DNA from 2 places in the Arthrobacter sp. TmtSoilC79 genome. Region 2 is predicted to be linked to the other one. Evidence: riboswitches for the same ligand, from Rfam matches in the RefSeq annotation. Region 2 holds a riboswitch; the other holds the start of a gene.
The links. Region 2 has a riboswitch for glycine ahead of gcvP (aminomethyl-transferring glycine dehydrogenase). Riboswitches for the same ligand answer to the same signal wherever they lie in the genome.
Positions count from the first base shown of each region.

Region 1: linked by a shared signal. The riboswitch ahead of gcvP (aminomethyl-transferring glycine dehydrogenase) and the one ahead of gcvP (aminomethyl-transferring glycine dehydrogenase) in region 2 are both predicted to bind glycine.

Region 1 is NZ_AP046051.1:184,051-190,831, forward strand. It holds gene speB (agmatinase) at 1-578, opposite strand, end outside; gene AC6JA3_RS00910 (PucR family transcriptional regulator) at 767-2,296, shown strand; glycine riboswitch at 2,372-2,470, shown strand; glycine riboswitch at 2,471-2,578, shown strand; gene gcvP (aminomethyl-transferring glycine dehydrogenase) at 2,630-5,482, shown strand; gene gcvT (glycine cleavage system aminomethyltransferase GcvT) at 5,494-6,642, shown strand.
Region 2 is NZ_AP046051.1:3,649,738-3,656,518, reverse strand. It holds gene AC6JA3_RS16645 (cyclodeaminase/cyclohydrolase family protein) at 1-181, shown strand, start outside; gene AC6JA3_RS16640 (MFS transporter) at 259-1,809, opposite strand; gene AC6JA3_RS16635 (TetR/AcrR family transcriptional regulator) at 1,883-2,422, shown strand; glycine riboswitch at 2,516-2,613, shown strand; glycine riboswitch at 2,615-2,741, shown strand; gene gcvP (aminomethyl-transferring glycine dehydrogenase) at 2,794-5,640, shown strand; gene gcvT (glycine cleavage system aminomethyltransferase GcvT) at 5,654-6,781, shown strand, end outside.

The sequences.
Region 1 (6,781 bases), 3.5 Mb from region 2:
GGCCCGCGGATTCCCACGTGCATGGACTTGTCCTCCACCAGCAGGCCTTCCTCGAACGCCCGCCGGAAGATGGTGCCGTGCGTGATGGGCTGGTCGAAATAGGTATCCCAGGTGTCCAGATGCGCATCGAAATGCAGCAGTGCCACCGGACCGTGGACTGTGTTCAGGGCCCGCAGCATGGGCAGGGCGATGGTGTGGTCGCCACCGATGGAGATGAGCCGCTTGTCCTCGCTGATCAGGGGCAAGGCCTGCTCCTCGATCTCACGGACTGCCCGGGCGATGTCGTAGGGGGTGCAGGCGATATCGCCGGCGTCCACAACCTGGGCTTCGTAGACAGGTTCAACGTCCAGCTCCGGGTGGTAGCCGGGGCGCAGGAGGCGGGAGGCCTCGCGGACCGCGGCAGGACCGAAACGGGCGCCGGGCCGGAAGGAGGTTCCGCCGTCGAACGGTACGCCGACGATCGCAATGTCGTAATCCGGGACGCGGTCGATTTGGGGGAGGCGGGCGAAGGTGCCGAGGCCTGCATACCGGGGGACTTTGGTTGCATCAACCGGGCCGATGGGCTTGTGCGTTGTCATTGACGGATCCTTGGGGTGAGGGGTGCTCGCCGTTGAGCGGGAAGTACGTAATTCCATTGTTGGTGACGTGGATCACTCCGGATAGCGGTACATTGACTACAAATGGCCGAGCCGTTTAGACGAATGTCTAAGTCCCGCTGAACCGCGTGGCAGGACCCAACACAAAGGCCAGGAACCGGAGCGGAAACATGGCGATTACCGTCGCTGAACTCATCGCAGAGCCGCAACTAGGACTCACCCTCCTGGCCGGAAAAGCCGGCCTGGACAACCGCATCACCTGGGCCCACACCTCAGACCTGCCCAAGCTCTGGGAATGGGTCACCGGCGGAGAACTCATGATGACCAACGGCCTCTCCATACCCGCCGACGCAGCAGGCCAAGTGGCGCTCGCCGAGGCCCTCATGGACAGCGGTGCCAGTGCGCTGGCCATTGGCGAGAAAATGCACGCACCGCCCCTCACCCGGGAATTCCTGGCCGCCTGCGAGCAGCTCCCCTTGCCCCTGATCAACATCCCGTACCCGCTGCCATTCATCGCGATAGCCCGGTCGGTAGCCGAGTCCTCCCTGCTCGAAGAGTCGCGCCGGCTGCGGCAAACGGCCCGCGTCTACGATCTCCTCCGCACCGCCGGGGCCTCCGAGGACCATTGGCAAAGCCTGGTCCAGCGGCTGGCCACCGAACTCGACGCGGACCTGTTCGTGGTGGACCGCCGTTGCCTCCACCCCTGGCATCCCGACGGGCAGTCCCTCCCGGTGTTCCTGGCTGAAGAGTGGGCTCCCTTGTCCGGGCAGGTATCCCTCGCGGGGAAGAACTTCCAATGGCACCGCATCCGCGGCCGGCACGTGCTCACCATGGACATTCCCACCCATGCCAACGCGCTCCTGGTGGTGCTGCCCAACAACGAACCGCACCCGGACGCCGTCGTGCTTCTCCATGCCGCAACGGTGCTGGGACTGCAGTTGTCGCGCATTGTCTTGTCCCTGGAAGGCCGCCATCGCCTTGCCGGCGAGTTCCTGCTGCAGGCCATGGACGGGCGCCTCGGGGCCGCGGAGATGGAGAGCCGGCTGGCTGCATTCGACGTTCCGCCCGAGGAATTCCTGCTCGCCTCCCTGACGGCGGCCGCCGAACCAAAAGCGACCGACCAAAAAACTGCGGACGACGGCGACAAGCTGGCCAACGTACACATCGAACTGTGGCGGCACGGGGTTGCGTCGGCGTCGCTGAAGCGGAACAACAGGCTCCACGTGGTGGTCCCGGCAGGCGTGCCGGACGACGTCCTGGTTCATTGCGCCGGCCTGGAAACCTCGATCGGAATCAGCGCACCGGCAGCAGTGTCCACTATCCAACGCGCATTGCAGGAGTCCCTCTGGGCACTTGGTTCCGCCCGGGCCAACAAGCTGGGGCTGGCCCGCTATGCCGAAGGGCCGTCGTGGCTTGGGCTTACCGGATTCGAGGAAGGAACGGCGCTGGTGAGACGGTTGCTCGGGCCGATTTTCGACTACGAACAGAGCCAGGAAGGCGACCTCATCCTGACGTTGAGGACGTATTTGGACTCGCAGCGTTCCTGGCAAAAGACCGCGGCTGCGCTCTTCGCCCACCGGCAAACCATCATTTACCGGATGCGGAAAATCGGCGAACTGACGGGGCTGGACATGGGTGAAACGTCCACAGTTGCCCAGCTCTGGTTCGCCCTGCAGATCCACGAGGCGATGCATCAGTAGCCACACCTTGCTTGCGCTTTTTCGCGGGAAGCGGCTATGGTGTGAAGCGTGTCACTCATGGTGATGCAACGCTTTTGATCTGCGGCGGGAGAGTCCTGCCGGTACATCCAGTCAGGCGCCGTAGGAGCAAATCCTCCCCAGGAATCTCTCAGGCCCATGTACCGCCGCGGGTAGGCAACTCTGGAAAGCAGTCCGGGTAACCGGGCTCACCGACGGTGCAAGCAGACGGCATGTGGAAACACAGTCTGCGGAATCTCTCAGGTCCAATACAGAGCGGGGAGGAACCCCACATCATCGTGGCGCTCACTGGGCGCCTGAATCATGGAGTTCCTCTTGACTGTTCAATCAACCCCCACCGCCTTCGCGGACCGGCACATCGGCGCCCGCCGCCAAGCCGATGTTGACACCATGCTCAAGGTCATCGGCTACGACTCTGTCGACGGACTCGTGGACGTCGCCGTCCCCGATTCCATCCGCCAGGACACGGCCCTGAAGTTGCAGGACGCCCTTACCGAGGTGCAGGTCCTCGCCGAGCTCCGCAAGCTCGCGTCCAAGAACAAGACCGCCGTTCAAATGATCGGCCAGGGCTACTACGACACCGTCACGCCCCCGGTCATCCGCCGCAACATCCTCGAAGCACCCGCCTGGTACACGGCGTACACGCCCTACCAGCCCGAAATTTCGCAGGGCCGCCTCGAAGCGCTGCTGAACTTCCAGACCATGGTGCAGGACCTCACGGGCCTTCCCGTTGCCAACGCCTCGCTGCTGGATGAAGCAACTGCCGTGGCCGAGGCTGTGCTGTTGATGCGCCGGGCCAACAAGTCCAAGACGGCCAAGGACGGCAAGACGGTCCTGGACGCCGACCTCCTTCCGCAGACCATCGCCATTGTGAAGGGCCGCGCCGAAGCCCTTGGCTTCGAGGTTGTCATCACTGACCTTTCGGCGGGCCTTCCCGATGGCGACATCAACGGCATCGTCCTTCAGCAGCCCGGTGTTTCGGGCCGCGTGTTCGACCACTCCGCTGTGATCGCTTCCGCGAAGGAACGCGGCGCGCTGGTCACGGTTGCCGCTGATTTGCTGGCGCTCACCCTCATCACGCCCCCGGGCGAACAAGGTGCGGACATCGCCGTCGGAACTGCGCAGCGCTTTGGTGTCCCGCTGTTCTTCGGCGGCCCGCACGCCGCGTACATGGCCGTCCGCGAAGGCATGGAACGTACCCTCCCGGGCAGGATCGTGGGTGTGTCCAAGGACAACGCCGGCGTCCCCGCTTACCGCCTGGCCCTGCAGACCCGCGAGCAGCACATCCGCCGCGAAAAGGCGACGTCCAACATCTGCACCGCACAGGCCCTGCTTGCGATTGTTGCCTCCATGTACGCCGTGTACCACGGTCCCGAAGGCTTGAAAGCGATCGCCGAGACCATCCACGGCCACGCCCGCGTTTTGGCCGCGACCCTGCAGAAAGCCGGCCGCGAACTCGTCTCCGAATCCTTCTTCGACACCCTCACGGTCCGCGTCCCGGGCAAGGCAGACAAGGTCATCTCCGCCGCCGAAGCCCGCGGTATCAACCTGCGCCTCATCGACGCGGACACTGTTGGCGTTTCCGTTGATGAAACCACGACGCCGGAGGTCCTCGCCGCTGTGGCCGTCGCCTTTGGTGCCGGCCCGGTAGGGGACGCCACCGGATTCGAATTGCCCGCTGAGGTAGTCCGCACCTCCGATTTCCTGCAGCACCCGGTGTTCAACACGCACCGTTCCGAGACGCAGCTGTTGCGCTATATCCGCAAGCTGTCAGACCGGGACCTCGCGCTGGACCGCACCATGATCCCGCTGGGTTCGTGCACCATGAAGCTGAACGCCACCGCTGAGATGGAAGCCATTTCCTGGCCGGAGTTCGCCTCGATCCACCCGTTCGCTCCGGACCACCAGACAGCGGGCTGGCGCGAGCTGATCGAGGACCTCGAAGCGGACCTGACCGAGATCACCGGCTACGACCAAGTTTCCATCCAGCCGAACGCCGGTTCCCAGGGCGAGCTCGCGGGACTCCTGGCGATCCGCGGCTACCACCTGTCCCGTGGCGACGAGCAGCGCAACGTCTGCCTCATTCCTGCCTCGGCCCACGGCACCAACGCAGCCTCGGCAGTGCTGGCCGGCATGAAGGTTGTTGTGGTGGCCACGGCTGCTGACGGCACGATCGATCACGCGGACCTTGCCGCCAAGATCGAGGCCAACCGCGAGGTGTTGTCGGCCATCATGATCACCTACCCGTCCACGCACGGTGTGTACGATGCCGACGTCCGCGAAGTCTGCGACGCCATCCACGCAGCCGGCGGCCAGGTGTACGTTGACGGCGCCAACTTGAATGCACTGGTTGGCCTTGCCCAGCCGGGCAAGTTCGGCGGCGACGTGTCCCACCTGAACCTGCACAAGACCTTCTGCATCCCCCACGGCGGCGGCGGCCCGGGTGTCGGGCCGGTTGCTGCGAAGGCACACCTGGCTCCGTTCATGCCGGGCGACGCGAACAAAGCAGCGCACGAACCCGGTCACGGCGTTGCCATCTCCGCTTCCCGTTATGGCTCCGCCGGTGTGCTGCCGATTTCGTGGGCGTACGTGAAGCTCATGGGCGGGCAGGGTTTGACGGAAGCTACCAAGTCGGCGCTGCTGGCCGCGAACTATGTTGCTTCCTGCCTGGATGAGCACTTCCCTGTTCTGTACACCGGCGAGGGCGGGCTCGTGGCCCATGAGTGCATCCTGGACCTCCGTGAACTGACAGCCCGCACGGGTGTCACGGCCGAAGATGTTGCCAAGCGCCTGATCGACTTCGGCTTCCACGCCCCCACTCTGGCGTTCCCCGTTGCGGGCACCTTGATGGTGGAGCCAACGGAGTCCGAGGACCTTGCCGAGATCGACCGCTTCATCGAAGCCATGATCACCATCCGTGCCGAGATCGACCAGGTAGCCGGCGGTGATTTCACTGTTGAGAAGTCGCCGCTGCGCAACGCGCCGCACACGGCTGCCGCCGTCGTGAGTTCCGCCTGGGACCGCGAATACCCGCGCGAGCAGGCCGCCTTCCCGGTCCACCACCTCAAGCAGGACAAGTACTTCCCGCCCGTCGGAAGGATCGACGGCGCCGCAGGCGACCGGAACCTGGTGTGCTCCTGCCCTCCCCTCGAAGCGTTTGAAAACTAAGGACTCCCCACATGTCTGAGAATTACACCGCTCTCTATGAGCAGCACAAAAAGGCCGGCGCCTCCTTCACCGACTTCGGTGGCTGGCAGATGCCGCTCAAATACTCCTCGGAGTTGGCCGAGCACCACGCCGTCCGCAAGTCCGCAGGCCTTTTCGACCTCTCCCACATGGGCGAAGTCTGGGTCACCGGTCCCGACGCGGCTGCCTTCTTGGACTATGCGCTGGTGGGCAAGTTGTCCGCCGTCGCGGTAGGCAAAGCCAAGTACTCACTGATCTGCAACGCCGATGGCGGCATCATCGACGACCTCATCACCTACCGCCGGCCCTCACCCGAAGACGGCGTGGACAAGTACCTGGTAGTCCCCAACGCGGGCAACGCGAAGGTGGTTGCTGCCGCACTTCTGAAGCGTGCGGCCGGTTTTAACGTTGCGGTGGAAGATGCTTCCGCCGAGACGTCCCTCGTCGCCGTGCAGGGTCCGAACGCCGAAGAGATCCTCCTGGCGCTGGTGCCGGCAGAACAGCACGCGTTGGTCACCGAACTGAAGTACTACGCGGCGGTTGAGGTAGGGATTACTTTCGACGGCGGCATGCAGCAGCTGCTGCTGGCCCGCACCGGCTACACCGGCGAAGACGGATTCGAGATCTACGTCCCGAACCTCGATGCCGCCGGCCTCTGGGAAGCCCTGCTCGAAGCCGGCGAAGGCCACGGACTGATCCCGGCAGGCCTCGCTGCCCGCGACTCGTTGCGCCTGGAAGCCGGGATGCCGCTCTACGGCAACGAGCTCTCCATCCACGCTAACGCCTACGCCGCCGGACTTGGCCCCGTTGTTTCCCTGGCCAAGGAAAGCGACTTCATTGGCCGGGAAGCGCTCACAGCCATCAAGGCTGCCGGCGTCGGATCCACACTGGGCCAGAAGCTGGTGGGCCTCAAAGGCACCGGACGCCGCGCCGCACGCGGACACTACTCGGTCCTCAAGGACGGTTCGCTCATTGGCGAAGTCACCTCCGGCCAGCCAAGCCCCACGCTCGGCTACCCGGTAGCGATGGCCTATGTCGACGTCGAGCATTCAGAGCCGGGCACGATCGTCGAGGTTGACCTGCGAGGAAAAGCCGAACCGTTCGAAGTCGTGGCGCTGCCGTTCTACAAGCGGGTCAAGTAAGTCCCGGCGGGAGTGGCTTGGTGCGTCACGCCCGGCGGGTGTGGCTGGGTGCCTCACGCCCGGCGGGTGTGGCTTGGTGCGTCACGCCCGGCGGGAGTGGCGTCCTCCGCGGGCTCGGTCGCAGGAGCGCCCGCTGGGC
Region 2 (6,781 bases):
CCGAACCAACGTAAGTTTCGACCTCGCCTCCCTGACCTCCGCCGGAACCGCGCTCGAGGAAGTCAAGGAGCAGCACCCAGAGCTATGGAGCACGGTCAGCAGGCTCAGCGACGCCCTCGACAGAATCGATGACCTGACTGCCGGCGTCGACAAAAAGGCGGCACCAACCGAAGCGTTGTGAGGCCCGCTTTGCGTGCTAAATCCCTACGGAATCACGCGGAGCGGGCCTCACAACGGCGCTGTGTCCTTACTGAGCCTCTACTGCGCCTTCGGCACACGGCGGAGCACGACGGCGGCGAGCACTGCCGCGCCAGCCATCAATACCAGCCCAATCGCCGCAGTGATGTGGACGCCGGACTCGAAAGCCGTCCGGGCGGCGACCGTCAGGGCCTCCGACAAAGGTGCCGGAAGGGCTGCGGCCGCATCCACGGCGCCGGCAAGGGTTTCGCTGGACTTCCCGGCTGCCTGCGGGGAAACGCCGTCTGGAATCACGAGGTTGTGCTGGTAGGAAGCCGTGAGGATGGATCCGAGTACAGCCGTTCCCAGGAGCGAACCCAGTTCGTAACCGGTCTCGGAGATTGCGGAGGCGGCGCCGGACTTATTTGCCGGAACGGAAGCCAGGATGAGGTCATTGGAAATGGTTTCCGCTGCGCCCACGCCGATTGCGAGGACCGTCAAGGCGGACAGCAGGAAGACGGGGCCGCTGCCGTGGTCGCCCACCATCACAATCAAGTAGCCCACGGCGCTGAGTGTCAGGCCGGCGGCCACCACGTATCCGGGGCGGACACGCCTGACCAGCGGCACCACCAGCAGGCCGGCGATGACTGTTGCCAGGAGGGCGGGAATCATGGCGATTCCGGCTTCCATGGGTGACTGACCCTCAACAAGCTGCAGGTGCTGGGCGAAGAAGTAGATGAAGCCTGTCATGGAGAAGAGCGACAGGACGTTCGCCACGATTGCAGTGCTGAAGACCTTGTTATTGAACAGGGCAACGTCCAGCATGGGGTTCTCGATCCGCTGCTGGCGACGCACAAACAGAATGCCCATCACCAGGCCGAAGCCCATGAATGCGGCCGCGGACGCCCCGAAGCCGTGGACTGCGAATTCCTTGATGCCGTAGACGAACGGAGCCATGGTGACCACGGAAAGGACAATGCTGGCCACGTCCACGCGGCCGGGATTGGCGTCCTTGGATTCCGGAATGAGTGCCCTGCCGAAAACAAGAAGCGGCAGGAGCAGGAAAGCGGCCACGAGGAACACCGCACCCCACCAGAAGTGCTCTACCAACCAACCGCCGAAGATGGGTCCAAGGGCGGCACCACCGGAGAAACCGGCAGCCCAGACAGCGATGGCAAGCCGGCGCCGGTTGGGATCGGTGAAGATGTTCCGGATCAAGGACAGCGTTGAGGGCATCAGCATGGCGCCGAAGACGCCAAGGCCGGCGCGTCCTGCAATGAGCCACTCAGCCGAAGGCGCGAAAGCTGTAGCAGCCGAAACCGCCGCGAAGCCCGTGCTGCCGATCAGCAGCAGCCGCCGTCGTCCGATCCTGTCGCCGAGGTTGCCCATGGATACCAGCAACGCGGCAAGAACCAGCGGGTAGGCGTCAACGATCCAGAGCAATTGGACGCCGCCGACGTCCAGGGAGCGGGCAATTTCGGGCAGGGCAAAGGTGAGCGCGGTGTTGTCGACGGCCACCAGCAGCACCGGAAACATCAGGAGTGCCAGAGCCGTCCAGTCGCGCCACGGTGCTGCCTGGCCCTTAACGGGATCAGCGGAACGGGGTGCTTGGGTTGGGGACGGCGAGAACATTCCACTACTGTACCGTCCAGACGGTATAGTTTCAACTGACCAGCCCCATGAGCCTTTAGGGAATGATGGACACATGCCACGAAAACCAGTTGCCCGGGACGCGGTCCTGGATGCCTTTGAAGCCCTCCTTATAGAGGTAGGGGAGAGGGCTGCCACCCTCGACGCCGTTGCCAAACGTGCCGGGGTATCCAAAGGTGGGCTGCTCTACCACTTCCCCAACAAGGAAGCGCTGATCACGGCACTGTTGGAACGCCTGGACTTACTCGCCGATGAAGACACTGAACTAATGAAGGCAGCACCCGATGGTTCGGCTGCCTACTTCATCCGGTCATCGCTCTGGGCAGATACCCCCATGGACAGGGCCTTCGTCGCTGCCACCCGCCTGGCTGAAGTGGCCCACGAGGAAACCCGCCGCCGGTTCGCCGCCATCCAGCAGCGCTGGCTGGACGTGCTGGCCGAAGACGTCGGACCGGAGGTTGCCAAGGCCGTCAGCTATATGGGCGACGGCCTCTATTTCAATGCCATCTTTGAAGGCGGCCAGGAAGGCGGCAACGCCGGGCGGGAGGCCGACGTCGAAATCCTGCTCGGGGTCCTGGAGCGGCTGCGGAAGTAGTGATTCATCCATTTGCTGCAGAGCCCGGCGCGTAGGACAATTAACTCTTGTGGCGTGCCCAACAAGGTGCCCACCTACAACTGAACATGCCTTTGATCTGCGGCGGGAGAGTCCTGCAAGCAAGTGATGCAGGCGCCGTAGGAGCAAACCCTCCCCAGGAATCTCTCAGGCCCACGCACCGCCGCGGCAAGGCAACTCTGGAAAGCAGCAGGCACTCAGCACACCTCAGGGTGGATGGGCGCTGTGCTCACCGACGGTGCAAGCGATGGTTGTTCACGCAACCCGCGGAAACTCTCAGGTCCAATACAGAGCGGGGAGGAACCCAGCCGCTGTGGCGTACCCAAACGCCGCCCAAGTAATGGAGTTCCTTCGTGACGGTTAGTTCTGCCTCCACCACCTTCGTCGATCGGCATATTGGCGCCCGCCGCCAGTCCGAGATTGAGACCATGCTCAAGTCCGTCGGCTACGACACCGTCGATTCGCTGGTCGACACCGCCGTTCCGAACGATATCCGCCAGGATGTTGCCCTCACCCTGGAAAACGCGCTGAGCGAAGTCGAGGTTCTTGCCGAACTGCGCAAGCTCGCATCCAAGAACAAGACTGCCGTCCAGATGATCGGCCAGGGCTACTACGACACCGTGACGCCGCCGGTGATCCGCCGCAACATCCTTGAGTCCCCGGCCTGGTACACCGCCTACACCCCGTACCAGCCGGAAATCTCCCAGGGCCGCCTTGAAGCGCTGCTGAACTTCCAGACCATGGTCCAGGACCTGGTTGGCCTGCCCATCGCCAACGCCTCCCTGCTTGACGAAGCAACCGCCGTTGCCGAAGCCGTCCTCATGATGCGCCGCGCCAACAAGAACAAGGCTGTCCAGGACGGCAAGACCGTCCTCGATGCCGACTGCCTCCCGCAGACCATCGCCATCGTCAAGGGCCGCGCCGAAGCACTCGGCTTCGAGGTTGAGGTCGCCGATCTCTCCCTGGGCCTCCCGGAAGGCGCCATCAACGGCGTTGTCCTGCAGCAGCCCGGCGTTTCCGGCCGCGTGTTCGACCACTCTGCTGTCATTGCTGAAGCCAAGGAACGCGGCGCGCTGGTCACGGTCGCAGCCGACCTCCTCTCCCTGACGCTCATCACCCCTCCCGGTGAGCAGGGCGCCGATATTGCTGTTGGTTCCGCCCAGCGCCTGGGTGTTCCGCTGTTCTTCGGCGGCCCGCACGCGGCCTACATGGCCGTCCAGAAAGGCCTGGAGCGTTCCATGCCCGGCCGCCTGGTAGGCGTTTCCAAGGACGACGCCGGTGTCCCCGCCTACCGCTTGGCGCTGCAGACCCGCGAGCAGCACATCCGCCGCGAAAAGGCGACGTCCAACATCTGTACCGCGCAGGCGTTGCTGGCCATCGTGGCCTCGATGTACGCGGTCTATCACGGCCCGGAGGGTTTGAAGGCTATTGCCGAGACCGCCCACAGCCACGCCCGCACCCTTGCAGCATCACTGAAGGCTGCCGGCGTCGAGGTCCTTCACGGTTCCTTCTTCGATACCATCACCGTCCGCGTCCCGGGCAAGGCTGCAGAGGTCGTCGCTGCTGCCGAGGCCAAGGGCATCAATCTGCGCGGCGTTGACGCTGACACTGTTGGTATCTCTGTTGATGAGACCACCACTTCCGAGGTTGTTGCTGACGTCGCGGCGGTCTTCGGCGCTTCGGTTGCTGACGCCGCTGAAGGCTTCGCGCTTGAAGCTTCCGTGGAGCGCACCAGCGACTTCATGCAGCACCCGGTGTTCAACACGCACCGCTCCGAAACCCAGCTCCTGCGCTACATCCGCAAGCTTTCGGACCGGGACCTCGCGCTGGACCGCACCATGATCCCGCTGGGCTCGTGCACCATGAAGCTGAACGCCACCGCTGAGATGGAAGCCATTTCCTGGCCCGAGTTCGCCTCCATCCACCCGTTCGCTCCGGATTCCCAGACCGAGGGCTGGCGCGAACTCATCACCGACCTCGAATCCCAGCTGACCGAGATCACCGGCTACGACCAAGTGTCCATCCAGCCGAACGCCGGTTCCCAGGGAGAGCTCGCGGGCCTGCTGGCCATCCGTGGCTACCACCTGTCCCGTGGCGACGAGCAGCGCAACGTCTGCCTCATTCCCGCTTCCGCCCACGGCACCAACGCAGCCTCGGCAGTGCTGGCCGGCATGAAGGTTGTTGTGGTGGCCACGGCTGCTGACGGCACGATCGATCACGCGGACCTTGCCGCCAAGATCGAGGCCAACCGCGAGGTGTTGTCGGCCATCATGATCACCTACCCGTCCACGCACGGTGTGTACGATGCCGACGTTCGCGAAGTCTGCGACGCCATCCACGCAGCCGGCGGCCAGGTCTACATTGACGGCGCCAACCTCAACGCCCTGGTTGGGCTCGCCCAGCCGGGCAAGTTCGGCGGCGACGTGTCCCACCTGAACCTGCACAAGACGTTCTGCATCCCCCACGGCGGCGGCGGCCCGGGTGTTGGTCCCGTGGCAGCCAAGGCGCACCTTGCACCGTTCATGCCCGGCGATGCAGCCATCTGGACCGAAGGCAACGACGTCCCGATTTCGGCATCGCGTTTCGGTTCCGCCGGCGTCCTGCCCATCTCCTGGGCCTACGTGAAGCTCATGGGTGGCCAGGGCCTCACCGAGGCAACCAAGTCGGCGCTGCTGGCTGCGAACTACATCGCATCCCGCCTGAACGATCACTTCCCGGTCCTCTACACCGGCGAAGGCGGACTGGTGGCCCACGAGTGCATCCTGGACCTGCGCGAACTGACGGCCAAGACCGGCGTCACCGCTGAGGACGTTGCCAAGCGCCTGATCGACTTCGGCTTCCACGCCCCCACCCTGGCGTTCCCGGTTGCGGGCACCTTGATGGTGGAGCCCACCGAGTCCGAGGACCTTGCCGAGATCGACCGCTTCATCGAAGCCATGATCACCATCCGTGCCGAGATTGAGCAGGTTGCTCACGGCGATTTCTCCGTGCAGGATTCCCCGCTTCGCCGCGCGCCCCACACGGCTGCCGCCGTCGTAAGTTCCGAGTGGGACCGCGAGTACCCGCGCGAGCAGGCCGCCTTCCCCGTCCACCACCTCAAGCAGGACAAGTACTTCCCGCCGGTCGGCCGTATTGACGGCGCTGCAGGTGACCGCAACTTGGTGTGCTCCTGCCCGCCGATCGAAGACTTCGAGAACTAAGGGGTTCCGGAAAATGACAGAGAACTACACAGCTCTTTACGAAGAGCACAAGAAACTCGGCGCGTCCTTCACCGACTTCGGTGGCTGGCAGATGCCGCTCAAATACTCCTCGGAGTTGGCTGAGCACCACGCGGTCCGCAAGTCCGCAGGCCTGTTCGACCTCTCCCACATGGGCGAAGTCTGGGTCACCGGCCCCGAGGCAGCAGCATTCCTGGACTACGCCCTGGTGGGCAAAATCTCAGCCATGGCCATCGGCAAAGCCAAGTACTCGCTGATCTGCCAGGAAGACGGCGGAATCATCGACGACCTCATCGCCTACCGTCGCGGTGAGGAGAAGTTCCTCGTGGTACCGAACGCCGGAAACGCTGCGGTTGTTGCCGCAGCCCTTCTGGAGCGCGCCGCCGGTTTCGACGTCGTCGTTGAGGACGCATCCGCTGGGACCTCGCTGATTGCCGTTCAGGGACCCCTGGCTGAAGCGATCCTCCTCCGCCTGGTGCCCGCCGAACAACACGCGCTGGTCACCGACCTGAAGTACTACGCCGCGGTTGATGTTCCGTTCACGTTCGACGGCGGCACGCAGGACCTGCTGTTGGCCCGGACCGGGTACACCGGCGAAGACGGCTTTGAGATCTTTGTGGCCAACGAATCCGCAGCAGCCCTGTGGCAGGCCATCGCCGACGCTGCCGAAGACGGCGAACTCACTCCCGCCGGCCTGGCTTCCCGCGACTCCCTGCGCCTGGAAGCCGGCATGCCGCTCTACGGAAACGAGCTCTCCCGCGAAGGCAACCCCTTCGCAGCAGGACTCGGACCGGTGGTGGCTCTGTCCAAGGAAGGCGACTTCGTGGGCAAGGACGCACTCGCTGCCCTCAAGGCAGATGGTGCAGGCTCCACCAGCGGGCGCAAGCTCGTTGGCCTCAAGGGCCTGGGCCGCCGTGCCGGCCGAGGCCACTACCCGGTCCTCAAGGACGGCGCAGTGATTGGCGAAGTCACGTCCGGTCAGCCCAGCCCCACGCTCGGTTACCCGGTAGCGTTGGCGTATGTCGACGTCGCTTTCGCTGAGCCGGGAACTTCACTCGATGTTGATCTCCGCGGAAAGAGCGAGCCGTTCGAAGTCGTGGGACTGCCGTTCTACAAACGCCAA